One region of the Lachnoclostridium phytofermentans ISDg genome, then DNA from elsewhere that is predicted to be linked to it. Evidence: a T-box and tRNA genes for the amino acid it is inferred to sense, from the RefSeq annotation. Region 1 holds a T-box; the other holds one or more tRNA genes.
What was found. A T-box is a leader RNA that pairs with one kind of tRNA and senses whether it is charged. The one in region 1 lies ahead of thrS (threonine--tRNA ligase), so its partner is inferred to be a tRNA-Thr.
Positions count from the first base shown of each region.

Region 1 (8,728 bases):
CCATAAGTTCAATTTCCATCTGGCCAGAATCTGATATTTTTACCATTTCTTTCAGATTCTGATTCATCACTTCCGATTTTTCACGTACGGTTCCAATATCAGCCGCTAAAATATTTGAGTTACCCACAATCTCCTCAACGCTTTTCCCAAGATCTAGGAGGGATTCCTGCATTTGCTTCATCGAATTATATTGAGAAGTACTGGTGCTTGTTAGCTGTAAACTCATCCTACTACTATTATCTGATTGATGTTGTAATAGTTCTACAATTCGATTAAGTTCTAAAATCATATGAGTCATCACATTACGAAAACCTTCTACAGAATTAATCATAACCCCCATCTCATCACGACTGTCAATTGTCATTCCCTTAGTAAAATTCCCATCCGTTATCGTTTCCATATAGGAAGTAACTTTTTTTAACAGGCTTGTTTTATGGCTAATATATCTCACAATGAAAAATAAGGAAAGAATTACGATAATGCCAACAATAACAATTACCTTTAAAATGACTTCCTTTACCTGAGAAAGTATTACTTCTTCTCTTGAAACATAGCTAACTAATGACAAATTACAATAGCTAATTGGTGTAACTGTTGCATAATAATTCTCCGATCCATCACTGACGAGAGTGGTACCATATTCCTTCTCTCTCACTTTATGTATGAGGTTCTGTAATAACTCCCCCTCTATATCAACCCCTTTTGATATTACCTCCCCGGTCATAGTATTCGTTAGAATTGTCCTCCCTTTTCCGTTTAAGAACGATATTTCACTAACGTAGTCTATTAATATCTTCATTGGAATATCTGCTGCCATAACCTTTTTAATGAGTCCAGTGGATAAATCTATGGAAGCGGTGACTACAAATTCCTTGTTACTCTCTTTTACATATGGGAATCCATAAGAGAAACCATTCGTATGACTTAACCCCTCTACAAACCACTGTTCTTCTTCTATCTTATCTCCATTACTATTTTCTTCACCTGCTCCATCTGCATAAAACCCATCACTTGTCGCATAATAGAGCCCTTCTGGATAAAGCTCATTACTTCCGTAAGTGTTTTGAAACAACCTCTTTAATTGTGCTTCTGTCAAATAACTATTCTTAATACAAAGTTTCATAGCATCTAATTCTTTTAGTGTCGAGCCTAAAAAGGAATCCATGGATGCAGCATTTCCTTCCGTAGTATATTCGATAACTTCTTTTGTTCTCTCTTCCACTATTTCTTTCATGCTGTTTAAGGAAACAAAAAGAGTAATTCCAATTACGGTTACTATGATTGGTAGTATTAAACCTAAAAGTCTCCCCTTCATTCCAAGTCTTACTTTCACATTCTGATTTGTTCTCAAAAATCGAATACCTCCTCTATCTTGTGTGAATATATAATAAAGTAATCTTACTGCACTTATGAGAAATCAAAATGTTATTTATGTAAAAATAATAAGTAACATAGAAGAAAGAAAGAGAGTAAACAAGAAATTAAAAACTTCCTGTTTGCTCTCTTTAAAAGTGTATATTATTCTTCTGTTACTTCTATTTTACGAATTTCCTTAGTTCTGATCTCTTTGCAGATTGCATCAACGAAATCACTAACCTTCTTTTGTCCTTCATCTCCAAGGTAGCGGCTTCTTACAGAAACTAAACCTTCTTCTGCTTCCTTTTGACCAACAACTAGCATATAAGGTACACGATCTAATCTAGCTTCACGGATCTTATAGCCAATCTTTTCTGCACGGTTATCTACAGTAACAAGTACCCCATTGTCAAGAAGCTCTTTTTCTACCATCTTAGCATAGTCACTGTACTTCTCAGAGATAGGTAAGATACGAACTTGCTCTGGACATAACCAAGTTGGGAATTTACCAGCGTATTTTTCAATCAACCAAGCAAGTGTTCTTTCATAACATCCCATACTTGTTCTGTGAATAATATATGGACGTTTCTTCTCACCATTTGCATCGATATAAGTCATATCAAAACGATCAGCAAGGAACATATCAAGCTGAATTGTAATCATGGTATCTTCTTTACCATACACATTCTTAGCCTGAATATCAAGCTTAGGACCATAGAATGCAGCCTCTCCGTCTTCTTCTGTGAAGTCGAGTCCAATATGATTTAAAATATCACGCATCATATTCTGAACCTTATTCCAAGTCTCTTCATTACCAAGATATTTACCCTGGTTATTTGGATCCCATTTGGATAGACGGTAAGTTACATCATCTGCTAAACCTAAAGTAGTTAAACAGTATTTTGCTAAATCCACACAACCCTTGAATTCCTCTTCTAGCTGTTCTGGTGTTACGATAAGATGACCTTCCGAAATTGTAAACTGGCGAACTCTTGTAAGACCATGCATCTCACCAGAATCCTCATTACGGAATAGTGTTGAAGTTTCACCATAACGACAAGGCAAATCACGATAACTCTTTTGAGACTGTTTATATACATAATACTGGAATGGACAAGTCATAGGACGAAGTGCAAATACTTCTGCATTCTCATCCTCCTCATCACCAAGAACGAACATACCCTCTTTGTAATGATTCCAGTGATCTGATATTTCATACAAATCTTTCTTAGCGAGTAATGGAGTCTTTGTTCTCATATAACCACGACGTTCTTCTTCATCCTCAATCCAACGTTGAAGAGTTTGAATCATCTTTGCACCCTTAGGCATTAAGAGTGGTAAGCCCTGGCCAATAACGTCAACAGTTGCAAATAGCTCCATCTCACGACCAAGTTTATTATGGTCTCTCTTCTTAATATCTTCTAAATGATTTAAAAACTCCTCAAGATCTGCATTTTTTGTAAACGCAGTTCCGTAAACACGAGTAAGCATCTTATTTTTCTCACTGCCTCTCCAGTAAGCACCGGAAGAATTGATTAACTTAATCGCTTTAATATTTTTTGTACTCATGAGATGTGGTCCAGCACAAAGGTCTACAAAATCTCCCTGAGAGTAGAAAGATATTACGGAATCCTCTGGTAAATCACGAATTAATTCAACCTTATATGGTTCCTCTTTCTCTTCCATAAACTTGATTGCTTCTGCGCGGGGAAGTGTAAATCTTGTGATTTCAGCGCCTTCTTTAATAATTTTCTTCATCTCCTGCTCTAATGCATCAAGAGCTGCACGATCAAAAGGAGCAACATCAAAATCATAATAAAATCCTGTGTCAATGGATGGTCCGATTGCTATTTTTGCATCTGGATATAATCTCTTCACTGCTTGTGCAAGTACATGAGAAGTTGTGTGACGATAAGCAGCCTTACCACCATCATCGTTAAATGTTAAGATACTTAATTCTGCGTCTTTTGAAACTTCAGTACGAAGGTCAACTACTTTTCCATCAAGTTCAGCTGCGCATGCCATTCTTGCTAATCCTTCGCTGATATCTTTGGCAATATCAATAATTTGCATAGACTCCGAATACTCTTTTACAGAGCCATCTTTTAATGTAATCTTCATAATATCCTCATTTCTGGTGCTTTAGCGCCTTTTATAATTACAATAATTTTGTTCACTGAATATAAAAAAACTCGTCTCTTTCGATTACTTAACGTATTCGAAAGGGACGAGTATCACTCGCGGTTCCACCCTTATTGGACATAAAAGCTATGCTTTGATATCCCGGCTTCATTCGATGGTAACGGAATCACCGGGCCGGATTAGGGCCACTCCGAGGTAGTCTTCAATTGCTTCTGCATTAGAATACTTTCAGCTACTGTATTCCTCTCTGAAATACTCCACAATTTACTCTTCTCATCAACGTATTATCTCAATAAATTGTTAAAAATCAAAAAAGTCTTTTCTTTTTGTTATTATAACATTTCCATTTAAGTTGTCAAGACGCTATGCCATGGAAATTTTTTAAACTATACTATGGAGATTTTTAACAAGAAAATAAACATTGCAAACCTTTCCTTATCAAAGCTTAAGTTCCATTACATAATCATCCATGACAAATCCATTACCGATATCAGCTACCTGTGTTCTTATGGTTTGAAACCCTTTTTTCTCATAAATATGAATTGTATCATAGTTATAACGGTTAACAGTAAGCCAAATTGCTTGTAGCCCTCTTTCTTTGCAGAGTTCTTTTAAAAACTCAAATACATGGGAAGCATATTGATTTCCTCGGTATTTTCTAAGAATATACAGCTTGCTTAAAAACAATTTACCCTCTTCCGGGTGGATCCCCGTATAACCGACTGTGATTCCATCTACAACAATAAAATAGTATTCGTAGCCCGAACACTTTATCTGTTCTGTCATTGCCTTGACCGATTGGAACTTATCTACCATATAATCAATTTGTTCTAATGACAATATGGTTGAAAAATGCTGATGCCAAACTTCATTCGCAACCTCTGCTAATTCTTTTATGGACTCATCATCTTCTACTCGTACCATCTGGATTTTTGTCTGAACCTTTTTTGAATCTTTTGTTTCTTGAAATAATTCTTTTTCTAATATATCCACTGCATCACCTACTAACAAGGCACAAGGCCTTTTTTCATAATACTGCTCTGTTCTTGCTTCTGGCTTAGTATCGATAAATGCTTTCTCTGAACCCTCCTGATCAAGTCCAAGCAGCTCTCTACAGATAATAGAACCTTTCTTTTCACGAAATTTAGCAGCTAACTTCTGTACCATATCATAATTCTTTTTCTTTCCTTCGGCATCCCCTCCATCGATTGCTCCTGTCTCTAGACCAGCTACCATCGACATGCCAGAAACTGCTCCGCATACCTCTCTCATTCTTCCCATCCCACCACCAAAAGATGAGGAAAGTTTCAATGCCAAATCCTTTGGGATTTGATATTCATCGTTAAATACAGCAAAAACTGCTTGCGAACAGTTATAACCTTCCTGAAACAATCGAATTGCTTTTTCTCTTCTGCTCTCCATAATATTCTCCTTATACAGTAACTTTTAGTATGCAGAAATAAAAAGTAGGAAAAATGACTTTTATTTTATACCTATTGCATAAAAAAATAAAGTAGGATAATACCTTTTGTATTACTTTTAAATACAAAGTAAATAAATTCCTTTTATTTGCATACAAATAAACTTACAGTTAAACAGCTTTATTTTACACTAACTAAATCACTGCTTCAATTCGTAAATCTTTATGCTTCGATAAATCAATAAACTCATTATCAACCTTAATTACAGGTCTTGATAAACTATCTTTGTTAAGTAGAATGATTTCTCCTTTTTGATTGTTACTTAGTTTCACAGTATGGTTAATATAAATTTCAGCTATCTTTTGAATCAGTGGAATCAAGTATTTTACATCGTACTGTTGCTTTCCTTCTTCTTCAAATAATTTTATTACATCAAACGGACAGATTGCTCCTCGATACACCCGTCTACTCGTCATTGCATCATATACATCAGCAATTGCGACAATCATGGAAAACGGATGAATATCATTTCCATATTTACATAAAGGATACCCGTTTCCGTCATAACGTTCATGATGTTCTAATGCAGCCAAACGAATTCGCTCATCCATCTTATGATTTAGCAGCAAAAGATAACCTTGTTCTGGATGATCTTTTACAATCTCGTACTCCTCTTTTGTTAAAGGACCTGGTTTATTTAAGATTTCTTTTGGAATTACTAATTTTCCAACGTCATGCAACAATCCGCATATGGTTAGAATTTTAACCTCATGTGGGGGAATTTGCAACCATTCACCAAATACATGGCAAATTAATGCCACATTGATGGAATGTATAAATGTTAAATCATCATGTTCATGAATACAGTATATCATCTCAAGCAGATGAAATTTGTTCTTACTCGTGCGTATAATCTTCTCGACTTTATGTAACAACTGCTGTTCTGGTACCTGGTTGCTGTATTGCAATAACAGATTTACAGAATCTTTGATTTCCATCATAGCGTCATCATAGGTCTGTTTAAAATTCTTAAAGTCCTCACTCTGCTTAATTCGATTATAATAACTTGAATCAGAATATATATCTTCTTCGCTCTTGTAAATAAAAATACTTTCAATGGTATAGAACATCATCTTAGCAATCATATTTGGTAGTAACTTGGTACCCTTAACCAATATTAACTGGTCATTGCGTGAGTAAATATCACGAGCTATAACCATGCCTGGCACTACTTGTGTGATAGGAATGTGTATCATTTTCTCGGATTGCGTTGCATCGGTAATCAAGAATAATACCTCCTTCTTCATTGCAAAAGTAATTGTAATATTTTGGTAATTCAAATATACCATAATATAATCATTTTTGCAATTGTTGCATACACAATACGTAAGAAATTTTGTTATTCCCACTATTTTCTTAACTTTTCGTCTAAAACTATCGATAAAAACAGATTTGTTTAAGATTGGTATCCATCGTGCAAAACGTTCCAATCGGTAACGTCGCTGTAGGAAAACTATGTCCACATGCTAAATTCGATAAGACTGGCTTCTTAAACTGACAAAAGAAGTCTTGAAATAGTTCATCAACACCATATTTACTATCGTATGGATTCGTGCAATCTGTAAAATCACCCAATAAAACTCCTTTAATCTGCCCTATAATACCAGTTAGCCAAAGTTGATCAAGCATACGTCCAATTCTTGGAACCGTCTCCCCAACTTCTTCAAGAAATAAAATCTTTCCTCGAAAGTCAGGTGCATAAAATGTTCCAATCTGACTAGTTATTAAAGATAAATTCCCACCAACTAAGAGTCCTTCAGCACAGCCTTCCCTCACTACTGTAAGTTCCCTTCCCTTAGGATTTTGAAAGGTAAGTGACTCTCCCATAAATAACGCTCTCCATAACGACTCTTCGGTATAAGGATCAAAATGCTGCAAGAAATTAGATGCTACCATAGGACCATGAAAGGTGATGAATCCACATAACTGAAAGAATGCGGATAACAAATTTGTAATATCACTATAACCAACAAATATTTTAGGATGTTTCCTAATCATATCATAATTTAAAAGATTCATGATTTGGCTACTACCATATCCACCTCGAATACAGAAAATAGCTTTTACCGTATCATCTGCAAACATTCGATTGATATCCTCTGCCCGTAGACAAGCATCACCTGCAAGGTAGCCGTTTAACTCACACCAACAACTCCTACCTAACTTAACATCAAATCCGAGATCTTGCATAAATTCAACACTTTTCACAACCTTTTCTTTCGTGGTAGGAGAAGAAGGACAAACAAGTCCAATGGTATCTCCTCTTTTTAGTTGGTCGGGAAAAATTAAATGCTCTCTACTTGTGTTAACGCAATTCTTCTCCATAGTTATAACCTTATCTTTTCAATACTGTTAGTTAGATAATATGCAAACTTATTACTCCTATGCTTTCTCCTTTTCTTTTCTATTTCTTTTAATTTAAACAATTTCATTTTTATTTCTTTTCCATTTCCTATTTCAAATTATTATTATTTCTTTTCCTTTTCTTTCACAGGTCATTCCTTTAATTAATTATTTAACTTATTTGAATTATCTTTTTCTTCCCCCTCCGTGATTTTAGCACTAGTAACCTTACTTTCAAAAAATAAAAACTGATCAATAGCATCTAAAATATCTGCAAATGTTTCTCTAGGAGCTAGTTCAATATAACGCCTTAGTATCTCTGTTAATGCATCTCCTTTATATCGTCCATAGTAGATATCAAACAGATTATGGCCACGTACGTAGATTTTAATCAACTCAAAATTTAGTTTTAAATCGTCTTTGGTTTTAATCTTACATCCAGTTTTTTCTGTCATATTCTTTACACTAGATAGTCGGTACAAATATTCCTTATACTTTTCAAAAAGTGTCTGATAGAATGCGTCCTCACTTTCTACAACACCAATTGCTGACATAATAGAAGGTTCTAAAAAATAATTTTCAAAGGAATAGTACTTTAAAATCAATACATTTCGTTCTCTCACTCGAGGAAGAATATCAATATCTTCCCTTCCCCTGCTTCGGTAATAATTGCATAACTGCGCTTTTAATTCCTTCGGATTAAGCCCATCGCCATCTCGTATCATCATAAACTGATCCTTAAGGTATAGTTTATTAATGTATTTTAAATTGGCATAGGTCTTTATATTGGTACAACTATTGGTTGCAATAATAGCTACTCGTTTTGGTAACCCATTCTCATCAAAAATCTCAGAATAGTATTTATTTAGTAACAACGGAAGTCTACTGCTATCTTGCTTGCCTTCTACAATGAAAACAAAGCTTACGTTCATTAAATCGTTTGCTGAATATCCCAAATCATTTAAGATTTCATCAATATCCGTATCCTCTTTTACAGTAGTATCATAGTTTTCATCCAATATGACCTGCTTAATCTGCCTAGAATTAAACGTAAACAACAGATTAGGAGAATGGGTTGAGAATATTACTTGATTTTTTTTCGATAATCGATAAAGAATTTCGCTGGCACTTTTTTGAAGTTGAGGGTGCAAATAAGCCTCTGGATCTTCCATCATGATAATACTTGGTATACTATTTTGCTCTGCAATATAAGCTTCTAATAAAGATAAGATATAGATACTTTTCGTACCTTCACTCATCGTAGACAATGGTCCAACCGTATTTCGCTCGTGATTTAATACAACTGTATTCATCTGAAAGATTTCATCGATATTAAAATTCATATCATAACGAATTGATTGAGCTCGCTCATTATTTCTGCGAAAGCAATCATTAACTTTCTCTAC
Region 1 is NC_010001.1:959,109-967,836, reverse strand. It holds gene CPHY_RS04015 (methyl-accepting chemotaxis protein) at 1-1,351, opposite strand, end outside; gene thrS (threonine--tRNA ligase) at 1,519-3,477, opposite strand; T-box leader at 3,577-3,787, opposite strand; gene CPHY_RS22400 (C-GCAxxG-C-C family (seleno)protein) at 3,937-4,920, opposite strand; gene CPHY_RS03995 (HD-GYP domain-containing protein) at 5,114-6,205, opposite strand; gene CPHY_RS03990 (S66 peptidase family protein) at 6,354-7,304, opposite strand; gene CPHY_RS03985 (ATP-dependent nuclease) at 7,487-8,728, opposite strand, start outside.

Region 2 (8,728 bases), 510 kb from region 1:
TTCCAAGTCTCTGTTTCATACCAAGCGAATAATTTTTTGTCTTTTTCTTATTTACATCTTTTAAGCCTATAAGCTCAATAATTTCATGAATATAATTATCATCCTGAATCCCATGACTGATACACTTCATCTTTAGATTTTCAAACGCAGTCATATTCGGAAATAATCCCGGTGCCTCAATTAAAACCCCAATCCTGGAAAATAGCTCCTTTTGCTTATTACAATCCGCACCAAATAGCTCTATATTACCTGAGGTTTGTTTTGCAAGTCCGCTAATCATTTTTAAAAATGTAGTTTTACCTGCTCCATTCCTACCGATAAAGCCATAGATATCACCTCGCTTTATCGTTAGGTTTACCTGATTAACAGCAGCATAATTTTTATACTTCTTTGTTAGAACGGATGACCTTAACAATATATCATTCATACTCTTCCTCCTCTTTCTCTCTGTTTCAATATTTCTGTTATAAAGCAATGTTCTTTTCAAGTATTATCTTAAAGAATCTTTATAAACATATCGCAAAGGAAAGTTAAAGAAATGGTAAAGATAGTATTTACTAAGTTTAAAGACTATTTACTGAGTTTAAATCCTATTCCCCAGACCGTATCAATATAATCGTCTTCTGTAACCTTTTTTAGCTTCATGCGGATATTACTGATATGAACATTGATTGTCTTATCCTCACCGATAAAGTATTCTTCCCATGCATAATTATAAATCTCCTGCTTACTAAACACCTTGTTTGGATGGAGAAGTAAAAGTTCTAATATCTTATATTCCTGTTTGGTAAGTGATATCAAATTTCCTGCTAATCTAACTTCATAAGAACTACGATTCAATAATAAGTCTTTATGAGAAAGACATTGATTTGTTTCATCCTGCGATTTTTCTATATTTCGATTTACTCGCCTAAGAGCTACTTCAATACGAACAAGTAATTCTTTTAATTGAAATGGTTTCGTAATATAATCATCTGCTCCGCATGATAGGACATCCACCTTACTATCCAGCTCGTCCTTTGCAGATAGCACAATAACAGGCGTCCGTTCTTTTTTATTGAACAGCTTTAAAAACTCTTCTCCTGACATGCCCGGTAACATTAAATCCAAAAGAATTAAATCAAACTCTGTCATGCCTACATTTAGCATGGCTTCTGTACCCGAATATGCCTGAACCACCTCATAACCAGCTTCCTCTAAGGCTTCTCTCAGCATGTTATTAATATTTAGATCATCTTCAACAACTAATATTTTTTTCATAAGACTCCCATTGATAAAGATTACTTTATTTTGTTTTATTCAGACTATAATAGCATGATTATAACAGAACTATAATTAAAAATGCAAAGAATATATTTATCTAAAACAAGGAAAGACATTCGCGAACTTTCCTTATCATGTTAAAAGCGAGTGCAAACGAAATCCTCCGAAAGCTGATTGGCTTCTCCTTAGAATATTCCATTTGCACCCGCTCTTTTAGGGTACCTATATTAAAACAGTAAAATAACTGTTTTATTAATATCTCATTGGCAATAAATCATTGTACTCTTGAACAGAAGCATCAGAAAGTAATAATTCAATTATCTTTCTACCCATCTCATGAAGTTCAGGAGTTAAGAATTTCTGTACTTCCTCCTTGAAGAAATCAAGAAGTATCTTAGAACCAGCATCATAGCCTTCGATACCAACTTCTTGCTGCATTTCTGGTTGTAAAAATGCCTTACGGATGTACTGACCATCTACCTTAAGTGATCCAAGTCCATATCCTAGAATTGAACAACGAGCTTCTACTAAGTGCTCTGGTTTAAATTTTGCACTACCTCTTCTAGCTATATACTCTCTTGCTACCCACTGTGGTACAAATCCAACTTCATAAGCACCGATGTGTTGATTCGGAATGAGTAAATAACGAGTATGACTTGAATTTAATATCTGCTCCATAAGAAGGTTTGCCTGCTCCACCATTTTACCAGTTGCAAATGGCCAGTAAGAACCAACACCTTCACTTGTCATACCTTCGGAAGAAGTAATACTTGGATTGTTATATCCTCTTGGTGCAACCAATCTCCATAACCAAGCAAGTGCTGGAGGTAAAATATGGAACATACCAAGAATACCATAAGAAGGGTTCTTCTTTGTACAAGCCGGTGTTCTAACACCAAAACTTCTAACATCAATTTCTACAGGCTCATCAATTACATTCGGAACCAAGCGTCTTGGAAGAACTACTCTTGGGTTTGGACAAGGTTTTCCATTAGAATCTAATGTATGTTCCCAAACAAGACAGGTAGAATTTGGCACACCTTGAATATTTAAAAATACCAACGGCTCTTGTGGATGAATAAAAATCTTTTCATGCTGAGGAGCAGTACCATAACTCTTAATATGATCACAACGTAAGAACCAACCTTGCTCTGCATCCTTAACAACAAGTTTCTTACTATCGTTTTGCATCCTTGGATGGCAAATTGCCATATCATCGGTAACAGGTCTTAATTCACATGATTCTGATAATTCAATAAATGTTTTCTCACCAGTTACTGTATTTTTACCAAGTAAAATACGACCATCCATCTCACGGTGAACATGCTCGATCATCTCACTCTTTCCACCGCCAGATGCACCTTCATGCATAATAACAATTTCATTGTCGTATGGGGTAATAACCTTAACAGTAGACGCGTGAACGGTTGTCCAACCTTCATTTTCACCAATGTTAAGTAAAACGCCGTAGATACCCTTCTTCGCACTTGGGCCTGGATATAAGTTATAGGAAAACAACTCATGAATTCCTGTTAAACGATTGTGAATTACAATTTGTTTACCATCAAAATGGGTATGACGGAATGGAGGTGCTAAGAAAATGACTGCCTTTGGATTGAAGTCCTCCGATATGTCATGCATACTGGTAAAGCCCTGTAAATCTGCAACAGCACAAGCAAAAAATCCCGCATTTGCTGGAGAAACCAATAAGGTATCATAACCATATTCCTCACCACCGGACTTAAAAGCAAACACAATAAGCTTTTGCTTTTTTAACCATTGGAATGTTTCCTGACGAAGTGGCTCAAAATCTTGATTGTAAACATCATCGTACTTAGGCTTGTCTGTATCATTTTTATCGGCAACTAATAGACAATCTGGGTCACGTCTACGCATATAGTCGTCCGGATAATTTACTACAATACCATTTTTACAACGAGTAACCGTTGCTTCTACAATGTTGCCCTTGCCCGGTACATCATAAGCCACCTCATAAGTGTCCACATCTTCTCCACCAAAAGCCATATGTATCAGCTCCTTCTTCGAACGTGGATAGTATACGTGTTTGCTCTCGGTTAAGATATCCCTGATATAAGATGGCAAATTCCACTTTTCCTGATTGATTTTCATAGCAATCCTCACTTTCTTCCTGTCTTTTTATATAAAAATATAATTCAAGATGTTATCTCTTATATATTTTTAGCCCTTATTTAATTATTCCTACCTCAGAATTGAACTATACATTCATTGGCTCGCATAAAAAAATGACGAAAGGTCCCTACGTTTTTAAAAAAGCCAATATCAAAGAAACCTCTGATATTGGCTTACTTACAACTTAGTTTAACTATTTGTATCGTCATCCATATTATGAAATATTAAACCAACTTTTTCTTAGGAGATTAAATGCCTAACATCCTTAAAAAAGCCTTAAGAAGTCAAATAAAGACTTCGTTAATAAATTATCTAATTCTAGTTTAAATTTATGATAATATTTCCTAATCCTACCAAAGTTCAATTGAATTACATTCACTTATACAAAATTTAATGCAGCTAATTATAATGAAAAACCTGTAAACATACTGTTTGCAGGTTTTAAATTCAAGTAATATAATCTAGTAAGTAACCTGTTAGGAATTTTGTCATTACACGTAATCTGTACCAATGTCGGATACGGTTTAATATATCACAAACAATTTATAAAGTCAAGATTCATAGCTATTTCCTAGCAGATAAAAATTATCCAGTAGTATTGATAGAAGCATCAAAAAATCAAAACTTTCTCGTAGTTTTATACGCTAATTCGTCAAAGTGTTGATGTATTTATCTAAATTTTAACTTCTTAGTACTCAAAGTTCTAATTTTAATAGGATTCATTTTTAAAATTTATATAGAAGCACCAAATTATAAGCAAGTACTGTTTATATCTTTCGTATCATTCGTTTCTCTTGCTTGAAGTTAAAATATTTGTTATAGTATATACGTTTGTATTAGGATTCGTGGGCTTTAGAGAGGTTAAAATTCTCTATTCTTATCCATATCATTATCTGTTCTTGATTTTTTCTAAAAGAGGACTTTATTATAGAAGGGAGGCTATATTATGGATATTCTCATTATTATGGGAATTGGAATTTTCATTGGATCAAGGTTTTTTCCAGAGAAACATAAAAAAAAGAATGAAAAAATGCAAATAGTATGCACCATTTTAATTATTTTTTCTATGGGGGTTATGCTTGGTAAAAGAGAGCATTTTCTTCAAGAGATATCAACACTTGGTTTAACTAGTTTTCTATACTTTTTTATTCCAACAGTCTTTTCTACTTTAATTGTTTACTTATTAACCAGATTATTTATGAAAAAGAAACTAAAAGAAAAGGAGGACTAATTATGGTTCTACTTACCGTAATTGCCCTGTTAATAGGAATTGTTTATGGATTATCCGGCATTGATATAACAATCATTAATTTTGTTACAGAACATACTCATTATATCCTTTATTTACTTATGTTTTTAGTAGCTATCAGCATCGGATTAAATCGTGGCATTATACAGAAAATTAAAGAATATCATGTTAAAGTTTTTATTATTCCTTTTGGTATCATAATTGGATCGTTACTTGGAGGTATTATTTGTAGTTTTATCACTGGAATCTCTATGAACACCAGTACAGCTATGGCAAGTGGATTAGGTTGGTATAGCTTATCTGGTGTTATGGTAAGCGAGTTCGCAGGTGCTTCGTTTGGTAGTATTACTTTCTTAAGTAATTTAATGAGAGAAATATTTTCTTTCTTTAGTATCCCACTCATAGCAAAGTATTTGAATTTTCCAACCTGTATAGCTCCTGCAGGAGCTACCAGTGAAGATACTACCCTACCTATGTTAATTCGATATACCAATGAAGAAACCGTAGTATTATCTGTAATCAATGGTATTATTTGCTCAGCAGCAGTACCAATACTCATTAATCTCTGCTATCAGATTTTTTAAATTATTTTTGAGCAAAATATTTTATATATAATTTTTACTCATGATAGACATTGATGTGAATTAATGTCTATCTAATTTACTTAATAAGTATACTTCTAAGAATTATGTACATATTCCTTCTTGTAATTTATTTATAAAGGTCCGAATCGAAATTGCATTCATCCTATCATTCTATTTCTTGTTACTATGATTAATATCCTCTGACATATCAACGATTTTATTATCGCCCATCTTCATAGAATTATCATTTTTAGTGAATGTAGCTTTCATATTACTACTCCCACTAGTCTTCATTTCGGAGCTTTGTTCTCTTTTTACCGGTGTAATAACGTTTTTCTCATCACTGATTTGTTTTATACTACTACCGCTACTAGCGCTATTACCATTATTACTTTTACTGTCTTTATTATTTTTACCTACTTTATTACCATTACCGTCTTTATTACCTTTGTTACCTCTATTATCATTACTACCATTATTCTCGCTACTATTATTATTGTTACTATTATTATTGTTACTATTATTATTGCCGCTATTAGCATTACTATCTTTACTATTCTTCGCTGTGTTTGCGGCTTTCTTTTCGCAGATATCCTTACAAACCGCTCTACGTACCGCAATAGCATTAAGTGCATCACTTAAAAATAACAAGTCAGCTGCAAGCAATGCTAATTCGTTGTCATCAAGACATTCTGCAATTCGACATGCTACAGAGCTTATCAACAGTATATCAGTACAACTACTCATGATTATCACCTCGATATATTATATGTACTAAAGAAAGCGGGTAGTATTAAAGTTGTCCTTGAAGGTATTCGTAAGTAAATCTATGACTAACTAGTACAAGTTATGTCTAGTAAATATAATTTTATTTGGTTTATGACGGCAGAAAAAAATAGCCAATAAATTGTTGACTATCGAAATAACACAAGAAACTCCCTTAGAGAAATACTTACTGTTTTTCCCTTACTTATTAATTATAGCATACTATTTATGGTATACAAGAATAATAGGTTTCTAAATCTGAATATAGTGATTATGATAGCTAATTTTAAGTTAAACCATAAGGTTCTATTTAAATTATTGAGGGGTAAGCGTTTGGATTCTTAGACAAGACAGATTGATGATTATTATGATAATGAATTCTTTAAAATAGATAAATGAACAGTGGTATTTTAATATATTGGACGATTTTTTTAAAATATCTGTGACACATTTAAATAAAAATATCCCTGCATCTAGTATCTAGGGGTTCCTAAGAACCACACCACAACACCTGACACAAGGGTTTCCATTTTGATATGAGATCATGTCAATAAAATGAAAAAAGCCTGTAAACTCAGCATTTACAGGCACTAATGTACGTGACATGATTCGAACACGCGACCTTCTGGTCCGTAGCCAGACGCTCTATCCAGCTGAGCTACACGTACATAGTATGAAATTTTCATACTGATTATCTTTGAAAAATTCAAAGATAATGCCGGCGACCGGAATCGAACCGGTACGGGAGATTAGTCCCGCAGGATTTTAAGTCCTGTGCGTCTGCCAGTTCCGCCACGCCGGCATAACCTTTCGGTTGAATGGGACCTATAGGGCTCGAACCTATGACCCTCTGCTTGTAAGGCAGATGCTCTCCCAGCTGAGCTAAGATCCCAATTTAACTGGTCTTTATGACTCGATAACAAATACATATTGAGTATTTTTTGTCGTGTAATCTTTTCGATTACAACGACTCAGATGGGACTCGAACCCACGACCTCCGCCGTGACAGGGCGGCGCTCTAACCAACTGAGCCACTGAGCCAAATTCTTTTATTTCCTGTAAGATAATCCTTTGTATAATTATCTCTAGTGGACCTTCGGGGACTCGAACCCGGGACCGACCGGTTATGAGCCGGTTGCTCTAACCAACTGAGCTAAAGGTCCATGTCTTTTGAAAATCAAAAGCCATAAAAGCCGACGATCGGACTCGAACCGATAACCTGCTGATTACAAGTCAGCTGCTCTGCCAATTGAGCCACGTCGGCGTATTCACTTTACGTTTAATTGAGCCACGTCGGCACAATGTTCAATAGAGTATCTTTTTTTCACAAAGATAAGACCGATAGTAGCTTTCACCACTTTAGTTAACTATCAATCTTACAAATGACTCCAAGGGGATTTGAACCCCTGTTACCGCCGTGAAAGGGCGGTGTCTTAACCGCTTGACCATGGAGCCGTGCTAATAATATTAACATATAATTTAATTCTTGTCAATTAACAATTTTATCATTCATATCATGGTTATTCTTGTTAATAACTCCCCGAGTTGGGCTCGAACCAACAACCCCACGGTTAACAGCCGTGTGCTCTACCATTGAGCTATCGAGGAATACTTCTACATTGTAATAAATGATGTTGACATTGTCAACTCAGAAAAAAGTTTAAACAAACCTTTTAGGTTAAGCCCTCGACCTATTAGTAACAATCAGCTACATGTGTTACCACACTTCCACCTTTGTCCTATCAACCTTATCGTCTTTAAGGGGTCTTACTAGCTTATGCTATGGGATATCTTATCTTGAGGGGGGCTTCACGCTTAGATGCCTTCAGCGTTTATCCCGTCCCGACTTGGCTACTCGGCCATGCTCTTGGTAGAACAACCGATACACCAGAGGTCAGTCCATCCCGGTCCTCTCGTACTAAGGACAGCTCCTCTCAAATATCCTACGCCTACGCCGGATAGGGACCGAACTGTCTCACGACGTTCTGAACCCAGCTCGCGTACCGCTTTAATGGGCGAACAGCCCAACCCTTGGGACCTACTACAGCCCCAGGATGCGATGAGCCGACATCGAGGTGCCAAACCACTCCGTCGATGTGAACTCTTGGGAGTGATAAGCCTGTTATCCCCAGGGTAGCTTTTATCCGTTGAGCGATGGCAATCCCACTTTATACCACCGGATCACTAAGTCCTACTTTCGTACCTGCTCCACCCGTCGGTGTCACAGTCAAGCTCTCTTATGCCTTTGCACTCTACGAATGGTTTCCAACCATTCTGAGAGAACCTTTGAGCGCCTCCGATACCCTTTCGGAGGCGACCGCCCCAGTCAAACTCCCCGCCTGACATTGTCCCCTAGCCGGGTCACGGCTACAGGTTAGAAATCCAGTACTACAAGGGTGGTATCCCAACAGCGACTCCGTAAGAACTGGCGTTCCTACTTCTTAGTCTCCCACCTATCCTGTACATGCAGCACCGAATCCCAGTATCAAGCTGAAGTAAAGCTCCATGGGGTCTTTCCGTCCTGGCGCAGGTAACCAGCATCTTCACTGGTATTTCAATTTCACCGGGTGCATTGTCGAGACAGTGCCCAAATCATTACGCCTTTCGTGCGGGTCGGAACTTACCCGACAAGGAATTTCGCTACCTTAGGACCGTTATAGTTACGGCCGCCGTTTACTGGGGCTTAAGTTCAAAGCTTCGACTTGCGTCTAACCTC
Region 2 is NC_010001.1:450,193-458,920, reverse strand. It holds gene CPHY_RS01980 (ATP-binding cassette domain-containing protein) at 1-427, opposite strand, end outside; gene CPHY_RS01975 (response regulator transcription factor) at 571-1,260, opposite strand; gene CPHY_RS01970 (DUF4914 family protein) at 1,516-3,393, opposite strand; gene CPHY_RS01965 (hypothetical protein) at 4,361-4,645, shown strand; gene CPHY_RS01960 (lysine exporter LysO family protein) at 4,648-5,247, shown strand; gene CPHY_RS21555 (DUF6774 domain-containing protein) at 5,419-5,994, opposite strand; tRNA gene CPHY_RS01950 (tRNA-Arg) at 6,607-6,680, opposite strand; tRNA gene CPHY_RS01945 (tRNA-Leu) at 6,729-6,814, opposite strand; tRNA gene CPHY_RS01940 (tRNA-Val) at 6,832-6,904, opposite strand; tRNA gene CPHY_RS01935 (tRNA-Asp) at 6,980-7,053, opposite strand; tRNA gene CPHY_RS01930 (tRNA-Ile) at 7,102-7,175, opposite strand; tRNA gene CPHY_RS01925 (tRNA-Thr) at 7,204-7,276, opposite strand; tRNA gene CPHY_RS01920 (tRNA-Glu) at 7,396-7,467, opposite strand; tRNA gene CPHY_RS01915 (tRNA-Asn) at 7,549-7,620, opposite strand; rRNA gene CPHY_RS01910 (23S ribosomal RNA) at 7,687-8,728, opposite strand, start outside.
Region 2: it has a tRNA-Thr gene. The T-box ahead of thrS (threonine--tRNA ligase) is inferred to sense a tRNA for this amino acid. The anticodon was not compared.